DNA from 2 places in the Agathobacter sp. LCP21S3_B2 genome. Region 1 is predicted to be linked to the other one. Evidence: a T-box and tRNA genes for the amino acid it is inferred to sense, from the RefSeq annotation. Region 1 holds a T-box; the other holds one or more tRNA genes.
What was found. A T-box is a leader RNA that pairs with one kind of tRNA and senses whether it is charged. The one in region 1 lies ahead of tyrS (tyrosine--tRNA ligase), so its partner is inferred to be a tRNA-Tyr.
Positions count from the first base shown of each region.

Region 2: it encodes a tRNA-Tyr, which carries the amino acid that the T-box ahead of tyrS (tyrosine--tRNA ligase) is inferred to sense. The anticodon was not compared.

Region 1 covers NZ_JBQKGQ010000011.1:115,444-120,988, reverse strand. The annotation lists gene ACTQ1L_RS09770 (ABC transporter substrate binding protein) at 1-796, opposite strand, end outside; gene tyrS (tyrosine--tRNA ligase) at 1,843-3,069, opposite strand; T-box leader at 3,130-3,447, opposite strand; gene ACTQ1L_RS09760 (manganese efflux pump MntP) at 3,939-4,526, shown strand; gene ACTQ1L_RS09755 (calcium/sodium antiporter) at 4,633-5,545, shown strand, end outside.
Region 2 covers NZ_JBQKGQ010000002.1:121,124-126,668, forward strand. The annotation lists gene ACTQ1L_RS02110 (hypothetical protein) at 1-2,078, shown strand, start outside; tRNA gene ACTQ1L_RS02115 (tRNA-Tyr) at 2,145-2,226, opposite strand; gene ftsH (ATP-dependent zinc metalloprotease FtsH) at 2,597-4,426, opposite strand; gene hpt (hypoxanthine phosphoribosyltransferase) at 4,462-5,007, opposite strand; gene tilS (tRNA lysidine(34) synthetase TilS) at 4,985-5,545, opposite strand, start outside.

The DNA of each region.
Region 1 (5,545 bases):
CCTTAGCGATTCCTTCCTCGCCAGCGAAGATAGGTTTCTTAGCCTGTGAAGCTACATTGTTGATAGCCTCTGTACATGAAGCAGCAGTGTTGTCAGTTGGGATGTAGATTGCATCAGATGCATCACATGCGCTCTGTGTTACTGCAGCGACATCATTTGAATCAGAGAAGGTGTACTCTTTTACAGTGTATCCCTCGTCCTCAAGGTATTTGGTAATAGTTGTTGACTGGTAGATACTGTTTGGCTCAGATGAGCAGTAGATGATACCGATGTTCTTTGCATCCGGGAAGAGCTCCTTGATGCATTTAGCCTGCTCATCGAGTGGAGCGAGGTCTGTAGTACCTGAAATATTCTTTCCTGTAGTGCCTGACCAGTCTGACATATCAAGAGCTGTAGCGTAGTCTGTGATAGATGTTCCGAGAATCGGAATAGAGTCTGTAGCTGCTGAAGCGGCCTGAAGAGCTGCTGTGGCATTTCCAAGGATAAGGTCATAGTCGTTTGTGACGAACGTGGTGCAGATTGTAGAGCATGTAGAAGCATCTCCTGCGGCATTCTGCTCGTCAAAGGATACCTCGTCTCCGAGCTTGTCCTTTAATGCGTCCTCAAAGCCCTTTGTAGCGGCATCGAGAGCCTCGTGCTGTACGAGCTGGCAGATACCTACCTGATATTTGGCATCTGAGTTCTTACCTGACTGTGTGCCACCGTTTGCTGAACCGGAATCTCCACATCCGGCAAGTGAAAGTACCATTGTTCCTGCGAGAACAAGTGAAGCTAAAATTTTAGATCTCTTTTTCATGATAATACCTCCTTTTGTCAACGCTTTAAAGCGTTGATGTATCAATTAGGTAAATTATATTAACTTATTAATAAGAAGTCAAGGGAAGATGAGGAAAAAGTGGGGCTTATGGTCTCCATTTGTTTGATAGCATCATGAAAATATAAATAACAGGCTATATTTTTGAGCTGATTTGGGAATTTCAGTGGTTTCAGCTACTTTTTCCATGGTCTTTTCCGGATTTTGGGCTAGGTTGGGGAGCTGTTCTGGGAATTTCAGCGGATTCAGCTACTTTTTTATGGATTTTTCTGGCTGTTTCGCTTGGTTAGGGGAGCTGTTTTAGGAATTTCAGCAGTTTCAGCTACTTTTTTATGGAATTTTCCGGCTGTTTTGCTGTGATTAGGGGAGCTGTTTTGGGAATTTTAGTGATTTCAGCTACTTTTTCCAGAAATTTTCCAGCTTTTGGGCTAGGTTGGGGAGCTGTTTTAGGTATTTCAGCAGTTTCAGCTACTTTTTGAGAGAATTTTCCGGCTGTTTCGCTGTGGTTAGGGAGCTGTTTTGGGAATTTCAGTGGTTTCAGCTACTTTTTCCATGGTCTTTTCCGGATTTTGGGCTAGGTTGGGGAGCTGATTTGGGGATTTCAGCAGTTTCAGCTACTTTTTTATGGATTTTTCTGGCTGTTTCGCTGTGGTTAGGGTAGCTGTTTTATGGATTTCAGCGGATTCAGCTACTTTTTTCCAGGAATTTTCCAGCTTTTGGGCTGGATTGGGGAGCTGTTTTAGAAGTTTTATGGATTACAGCTACCCAAGGCCTGCCTGCTATTAACATATGGCTATTGTACATTATGCTAATTTAGTGTGGGGAATATTATGCTAAAGAGTAAAAATGATGGTTCATATTGAATTTGCGGAGAGGGTATTGGAACAGAACAAAAAACGGTTTAAGGGTAAGCTGATTATACGGTTACATGCAGCAGTGAATTTGTGCCGTATGGATTTCCGCAGTAAAATTATTAAAAAACTTCGCATTGAAAGAAATCATCTTAAAATGCGAAGTTTTTTACGTAATTATTCAGCTATAACCTTGGCAAATTTCTTTTTACCACGTCTGATAATGAGACCCTCGCCCTTGAAATCGTCGAGAGTATATTTGGTAGAGATATCAGTTACCTTCTCATCTGAAACGGAAACACCGCCCTGCTGGATATTTCTGCGGCCGTCTCCTCTTGAATCGCAAAGTCCTGCTTTTACGAGAACAGAGATGATATCAAGCTCTCCGTCAGGGAAGTCCTCAGCTGTAACGGTAACGGTAGGCATATTTGCATTGTTGGCTCCGCCTGCGAAAAGTGCATGGCTTGCCTCTTTAGCCTTTGTGGCTTCCTCCTCACCGTGAACAAGCTTGGTAAGCTCGAATGCCAGGATTTCCTTAGCTTCATTGAGCTGTGCGCCCTCCCAGCTTTCCATCTTGTCAATTTCCTCGAGAGGAAGGAAGGTGAGCATTCTGATACATTTAAGGACATCGGCATCAGAAACGTTTCTCCAGTACTGGAAGAACTCGAAAGGAGTAGTCTTGTTAGGATCAAGCCATACTGCACCGGACTGTGTCTTGCCCATCTTCTTGCCCTCAGAGTTTAGGAGCAGATTGATTGTCATAGCGTATGCGTCTTTTCCAAGCTTACGTCTGATAAGCTCTGTTCCACCGAGCATGTTGCTCCACTGGTCATCTCCACCGAACTCCATGTTGCAGCCGTATTTCTGGAAAAGTGTGTAGAAATCGTAGCTCTGCATGATCATGTAGTTAAACTCAAGGAAGGAAAGACCCTTTTCCATACGCTGCTTGTAGCACTCAGCTGTAAGCATACGGTTTACTGAGAAATGAGCACCAACCTCGCGGAGCACATCCACGTAGTTTAAGTTCATCAGCCAGTCAGCGTTGTTTACCATGATAGCCTTTCCCTCGCCAAAGTCGATGAAGCGGCTCATCTGTTTCTTGAAGCACTCTACGTTGTGGTTGATAGTCTCTGTTGTCATCATCTGGCGCATATCTGTACGTCCTGATGGATCACCGATCTGTGCTGTACCTCCACCGATAAGCACGATAGGCTTGTTTCCGGCCATCTGAAGTCTCTTCATAAGGCAAAGCGCCATGAAGTGTCCAACGTGAAGGCTGTCTGCTGTAGGATCAAAGCCAATGTAGAAGGTAGCCTTTCCGTTGTTTATAAGCTCTTTGATTTCTTTTTCGTCTGTTACCTGCGCGATAAGACCGCGGGCAACTAATTCGTCATAAATTGTCATGATTTTCCTCCTGAATAAGTTGAATTTGTATTCTGAAAAATAAAATATCCCCCTCATCCATTTAAGGACGAGGGGGATTTCTCGCGTTACCACCTTAATTTGCATCCTGCTCGCACAGGAATGCCTCCGTGAGTTGTCACACATTATTCGACATAATATATATAGTGAAAATAGCCGATTCTGCTAACACTCCGGCACTATAACGTGTGCCAATACGTTGCAGCTTATTAATCGAACCGGCGATATTTAACCATCCGGTATGACGTTCGGTGCAAAGCTCCGGGATGTATTCCAGATCTGTTTTCCTTGCGCCTCTCACCTGCCGGCAGCTCTCTGTAAGTATTGCAGAAATGTACTTGTTCCCATCAAAGCCTGTTGAAATGTAATTGTGCCTCAATTGACGATATTATAGCCGTTTAAGAATGGATTTGTCAAGTGACAGGTAAGAAAATAAATCGTTGCTGGTCACGCTGTTAGGTGTGAACAGTAACCAGGTTAGCTGATACTTACAAAGATTAGCGGTAAAATACATTGACACAGCCAATGTCATTTGATATATTTTTTAGAAGCAAAGGCGATTAATTAAATACACACTACCTCTGAGGGAGTAGTTCGCGTATTCTTAAATATACGTGGTTTGTCAACAGACCGGTCAATAGACCTGGCAAACATTAAAGAATGAGACTCAAGTATGCAGCACACAATAAAGCTATATAAGCCATAAATTATAGCTTTATAAAGTTTCGTGTCTGCATGCGAGGGTCTCATTTTTTCATAGCTGATCACACTGTTAGGTGTGAACAGTAACGCATTCATATGCTTATCCGGGAGAAATTAATCGCCGCACACTAGGCAAAAGGGAGAAAAATATGGTATTATTTATCGAAATCCTGCTCATAGGAGTAGGTTTGTCAATGGACGCCTTCGCAGTATCCATCTGCAAGGGACTTGGAATGACAAAGGTAAACAGAAAGCAGGCGCTGACAATCGGTCTGTATTTCGGAGGCTTTCAGGCGCTCATGCCGTTTATCGGCTATATGCTTGGCATCCGGTTTGAGAAGTACATCACAAGCATTGACCACTGGATAGCATTCATTCTGCTGGGCTTTATCGGTGGCAAGATGGTTTATGAGGCAGTGAAGGAAAAGGATGATGACGCGGTCGTGGAAAAAGACCTGGCGCTCAATCAGGGAGAGATGCTTCTGCTTGCAATTGCGACAAGCATCGATGCGCTTGCAGTCGGAATTATGTTTGCATTTACCTATGACAGCTTAAACATCTACTGGGCTATTGCAATCATCGGATTTACAACCTTCGTGCTCTCAATCATCGGAGTCATAGTCGGAAACTTTTTCGGCAATAAATATAAAAAGAAATCAGAGATAGCCGGAGGAATCATTCTCATACTCATAGGCGTGAAGATATTGCTTGAGCACCTGGGAATTATAAGCTTTTAATGAGCGTGTTATGATATGACAGAAACTGTGGCTGGGATATTACATTTCAGATACTATAAGAAATGAAATAATATAGAATACAAAAATAAAAAATGGAGGAATCAACATGGAAAATTTCATCAATAATGCACCGTTTATAGTGGTGCTGCTCTGCCTCATAGTGGGCTTTGTGTTTTTGGTAAAGGGCGCAGACCTGTTCGTGGAGGGCAGCTCAAACGTGGCAAAGCGCTTCAAGGTGCCGTCGCTTATCATTGGACTGACAATTGTTGCGATGGGAACCTCACTTCCTGAAACAGCGGTCAGTGTGGCAGCATCAATAGCACACAACAATACGCTTGCAGTCAGCAACGTGACAGGCTCAAACATATTTAACCTCATGGTAGTAATCGGTGTGTGCGCTTTGATGACACCGGTCGTGGTGGACGGAGCATCCTTAAAAAGGGACTTCCCATTCTCGATGATATGTGCCATTTTACTTCTTGTCATGGGAACAATCGGCATGATACTCGGCAGAGCGGACGGAATAATACTGCTCGGCTGCTTTGCAGGATATATTTTCTACCTTATCAGACACACATTAAAGCAGAACAGGCAGTCATCAGATGAGGAGGTCGATGAGATACCTCTCATCTCAATGCCAAAAGCAGTGATTTTCATTCTAATCGGAGCTGTCGGCATCGCAGTAGGTGGAGATGTCGTAGTAGACAGTGCAAGCCGCATAGCGATTGACCTTGGAATGAGCCAGACACTCGTCGGACTAACCATCGTATCTATCGGAACATCACTTCCGGAGCTTGTGACATCAATAGTCGCAGCCAGAAAAAACGAGGTCGATATGGCACTCGGAAATGCAGTCGGCTCATGCATTTTCAACATACTCATGGTGCTCGGAATTGCATCAGCCATCAGCCCGATAGCATTCATACAGGAAAATATCATAGATATTATAGTGCTTGTGGTATTTTCACTCATCGTGTGGATTATGGCATGGACAAAGCGTGAGATAAAAAGAGGCGAGG
Region 2 (5,545 bases), on a different contig from region 1:
CCCGGGATATTTCTTATTTTTTCAAAAGTCCCGCGGAAAAGCAGGCTATTCTGCATAAATCGCCGGCTTTCTGGGATGACACAGCTAAAGTGGAGGACAGCAGTAATCTGTCTATTCTGCACAATGTAGCCTTCGAGGGTCACCCTTACAATGACATAAGGCAGTTTGGCGACAACATTCTGATGGTCGGACAGGGCAGCTACAACAATTCCATTATTGAGGCCGAGGGACAATCCGTCGAATACTCATTTGATGTTTATAATCCCTGGTCAAACAAAATCACCGCAAGCCTTGCCCATGACAAAACTGACTGCGATGATTATCTTATTAAAGGTGATAAGCTATGGCTCATCAATTCATCCGCCAAAAGAGCAACCATCTACGATAAGGATTTAAAGGAAATCAAGACCTGTAAATATAATCTTGAGGACTATGAGGGCAATGGAGATTCAGATGATGACAATGTGCCTAATCCCGGCAATTACTATGATGCCATGCAGATTGCCACCTCAGATGACGGAAAATATGCTCTTGTATCCGGTGTCACTCCAGACACGTACAAATATGTGGTCTCCAATGTGAATCTGAAGGATAACTCAGTGGTTTCAACCTTCGAAGGGCAGAGCTATTCCCTCTCGCGTGTCGATTCGCATGGCTTTGTGGTTGAGACAGATGCCTCTAACAATGTCTGGAGCTATCATTCATCAGATGGAAAGGATACCTTTTTTGCCTTGCCCAATGTGGTTGATATGAGCCTTGCAAAAGACGGCGACATACTGATACGCTGTCAGAAACTTTCCTCCGGCAATGACACCAATGACACTGACGGTGAGGCAGCAGGCAGTGATACCATAAGCTGCTATAAATATTCACCGGGCACCGGCGTCACCTCATCATTTTCATTCAATCCTGATGCACGATATGCAGATGCCCAGAGCACAGTCAGTCCGTCTGATGCAGACACACAGACCTACTACTCTGCAAACTCTGTGTATCTTGCCGATGCCGGCTGTATGATGATACTTTTGTACACAGCGCAGTGCAATCCTGAAATCCTTGTATGGTCTCTTGATAAAGGCCATAATGACACCCAGGCTTCAATCACGTCATACAGTGACAGTGATTCCCTGTTTCAGGCTTTACGCGATGCCGGTACATATGTCTCACCTTATGACACCGCAAACATTGATGAAGGCACAGATGAAAACGAGGAAGCCCTGAAAGAGGCCGGGATAGATTCCGACTCGGACAGATATGGTGATGAAATAACCCTGATACCAGATGTATCAGCTTATGACTGGGGTGATTTATCAGAAATCAATGCTCATGCCACAAGACTCGAGCAGAAATATGGCATATCCATTTATCTGGGCCCGGAGGTTCCAAAGAAAATTGATTACTATAAGATAAAGCAGACCCTCAAGGTCAAAACTCTTTCAGATGCTCTTAATGCTCTGGAGCAGGTTCTGGCATGCTTTCCTGATGATTTTTTCAAGCAGCTTGATTATGGTGGCACTAAAGGGCTGAGAATCTATCTTTCCGGAAATATTACTGCCGAAAATTCTGACATGATTAATGACCCAAGCGGCTTTGTAAATATAATCAATAACTACAATGTGATGGTTTTAAACTGCAGCTACAGCTGGGATTTCAGCTACACCGTAGGCCATGAGATTTCCCATCTGATTGACCAGAGGCTTGCTTTCATACATACCTATAATGACAAGAGCGAGTTTTCCGAGGAGAAATGGAACAGCTTTAATCCTGACAGCTTCTCCTATGATGACACCTACGCGAACTACAATCCGGATGATTCATCGAACCACATATCAGGGTATTTCATTGATTCCTACGGCATGACCTTTGCGACAGAGGACCGCTCTGAAATTTTCGGAACCGCGATAGATGATTATATTAACGGCATCTATGATGATGCAAGATTCACAGATGATTCGCCGATACGAAACAAGCTCGACTACTACAGCAGATGTATCCGCGATGGCTTTAACACAAAGGGCTGGCCTGATACAATGGCGTGGGAGACTGTACTTACGGCACCGAATGCCCAGGCCGATTAAACGGTAGGGCGGTAAAAACCTGACAACATGCAAAAACCTCAAGTCATACGACTTGAGGTTTTTTAATGGGCAGAGATGGATTCGAACCATCGAAGCAAGTTGCAGCAGATTTACAGTCTGTCCCCTTTGGCCACTCGGGAATCTGCCCATGTATTCAATTACGATACTTGCATAGTTTATCACAACAAATGTGATTATGCAAGTATATTTTATCGTAACAAAATTATTTTCTTTAATACGGGCACACAATCCCCTTACTTTATAGCTATAATATAGAAATTAAAAAAGACAGCCTACGATCGGCTGCCTTTTAGGAGAAGGTATTTTTACTATGGGGTATAGCAAAAACTATATAATGTATTGGGGGGTTTTTACGGTTATTATAATATCACGGTTATAACGATAAGTGTTCACAAATTGCATAAAAATCAAGGTTTGTTTTTATGCAATTTGTATAGGATTTTAGTTATATTTAATATTTTTCATATAGTGATTCTGCACAAAAGCATAGCTGTTTTTTAAATATTATGTCCAACTGCTGTTTTGCTGTCCTCGTCAAACAGTGCTTCAAACTCATCTCTTGTGATTTTCTCCTTCTCAAGAAGAAGTGCTGCACATCTGTCAAGCACATCGCGGTACTCTGCTATCATGCTCTTTGCCTTGTCGTACGACTCGTCGATGATGCGCTTTACCTCGACATCGATTGCCGATGCTATGCCCTCGCTGTAGTTCTTTGCATGGGCGAGGTCTCGTCCGATGAAGACCTCCTCCTCATCATCGGCATAGCAGATAAGGCCGATATTGTCTGACATACCGTATTTGGTAACCATCTCGCGAGCAAGCTTTGTAGCCTGCTTGATGTCCTGTGATGCACCTGTGGTGATATCGTCAAACACAAGTTCCTCTGCGACACGACCTCCTAAGTCTACTACGATTTCCTGAAGCATACGTCCCTTTGTATTGAACATCTCATCCTTCTCAGGCAGAGGCATGGTGTAGCCTGCTGCGCCTGCTCCTGTAGGGATGATTGAAACTGTGTATACAGGTCCCACATCCGGAAGCAGATGGAAAAGGATTGCATGTCCTGCCTCGTGGTAGGCTGTGATGCGCTTTTCCTTGTCAGAGATGATACGGCTCTTCTTCTCAGCTCCGATACCAACCTTGACGAAGGATTTTCTGATATCCTCCTGTGTGATATATTCTCTGTTTTCGCCCGCTGCACGGATTGCTGCCTCATTCATCAGATTCTCAAGGTCTGCACCTGTGAAGCCTGCTGTAGTCTGTGCAATCTGCTTTAAGTCTACATCCTCTGCAAGAGGTTTTTTCTTGGCATGGACACCTAAAATTTCTTCTCTGCCGCCCACATCCGGTCTGCCTACTACAACCTTTCTGTCGAAACGTCCCGGACGCATGATAGCAGGGTCAAGTATATCCACACGGTTTGTGGCTGCCATGACGATAATGCCCTCATTGACACCAAAGCCATCCATCTCGACAAGCATCTGGTTCAATGTCTGCTCACGCTCGTCGTGTCCGCCGCCCATTCCTGTGCCACGGCGTCTGGCTACTGCATCAATCTCATCGATAAATACGATACAAGGCGCATTTTTCTTGGCATCCTCAAACAAATCTCTCACTCGTGAGGCTCCGACTCCGACGAACATCTCCACGAAATCAGATCCTGAAATGGTGAAAAACGGTACCCCTGCCTCTCCGGCTACTGCCTTGGCAAGGAGAGTCTTACCTGTTCCCGGAGGTCCTACAAGAAGGACACCCTTTGGGATTCTTGCTCCAAGTCTGGTGTATTTTCCCGGATCACGAAGGAAATCAACTATCTCTGCAATCTCCTCCTTTTCCTCCTTTAAGCCTGCTACATCGGAAAACTTGATATGGTTTTCCTCCTGTGTGGTGAGCTTCGCACGGTTCTTGCCGAAGTTCATCATCTTGCCACTGCCGCCCTGTGCTGCTGCGTTGTTGTTCATCACTGCAAAGAGTATGAACATGGCTCCGAATACCAAAAGATACGGAAGCAGTGTCATAATCCAGCTCTCAGCCGGAACATCCGCAACTGTATAGTCGGTGTACCCTGCTTTTGTCATGGTCTTTTCGATATTGTTTACATCTGATACATAAAGCACCTTTGATGTGCCATCCTTGAACTTCACCTCCAGACTTCCTGTCGGTATCTCCCTGTTTTGCACTACCTTTACGCTCTTCACCTGATTCTCGTCAAGATCCTTCTCGAACTGACTCTGTGTGTAAGAGTTTGATGTAGCCCCGGCGCTCAGCCAGTACCAGATGCAGATTACTGCAAATACAATGATAATGTATACGCCTATTCCGCGCATACCGCTTTTTTGTTTATTCAATTTACTTCTCCTTTTTATTTTATTTCGCCCTCGACGAAGCCGATATAAGGCAGATTTCTGAACCTCTGATCATAGTCAAGGCCATAGCCTACCACAAACTTATCAGGAATCACAAAGCCCACGTAGTCTACATTTACATCATCAACCACACGGCGCTCAGGCTTGTCCAAAAGTGTACAGATTGTGAGACTCTTCGGGTTTCTTTTGGCAAGGAGCTTTGAAAGCCTGCTAAGAGTATTTCCCGAATCAATGATGTCTTCTATGATGATGACATTCTCTCCCTCGATAGAATGCTCAAGGTCCTTTTTAATGTTGACATCGCCTGATGACTCTGTGCCCGAGCCATAGCTGGATACCGACATGAAATCCATAGTCATAGGCAAATCAATTCTCTTTGCAAGCTCAGTGGTAAAGAATATTGAGCCCTTGAGTATGCAAATGAGATATACTGACTGTCCCCTGTATTTTTCTGTGATTTGCGCTCCAATCTCTGCAATACGCTTATTGAGCTGCTCCTCTGTCAGGTAAACCGAAATATCATATTTTTTTGAAAAATCCATTTTGTTTTCCTCCGTAAAATGTGATCTTAAGTACTTTTCCTGTCTGTGGCGTGACAAGTGCGCCACAGCCGGATCTGTATCCGATAATGGCATGCACCAGTGATTCATGGGCTATGAGCCACAGCCCCGCTCTCTGCTGTGCAGGAATTTTATCACCTGTAAATACCTGCTTCAGCTTCTTATGATGACCCTCGTCATCCACAATTATATAGTCACCGGCTTTTCTTGTTCTTATTTCAAAGCCTTTCTTCATCTTATCATAATCAAACCATTTCGTATATGGTTTTTTTGGAATTTCGTCCATTTTACCATTAAAATCGTGTATACAAAGTGTGACATATGAGCCATCTGCCGAAAGCCTGATGGTTTTTTGCTCTCCCGTGGCACTCAGTGCCTCAAGCTCTTTTTGCGTAATGTGAATTTCTTCTTTTTCATCGTCACACCTTCCGGTGCAGAGTATCACCTCGCCAAATGATTTTTCCGCAATAATTCCATACGGCAGATTGATTTTTCTGCCCGACTGCTGCCCTGCAAGCTT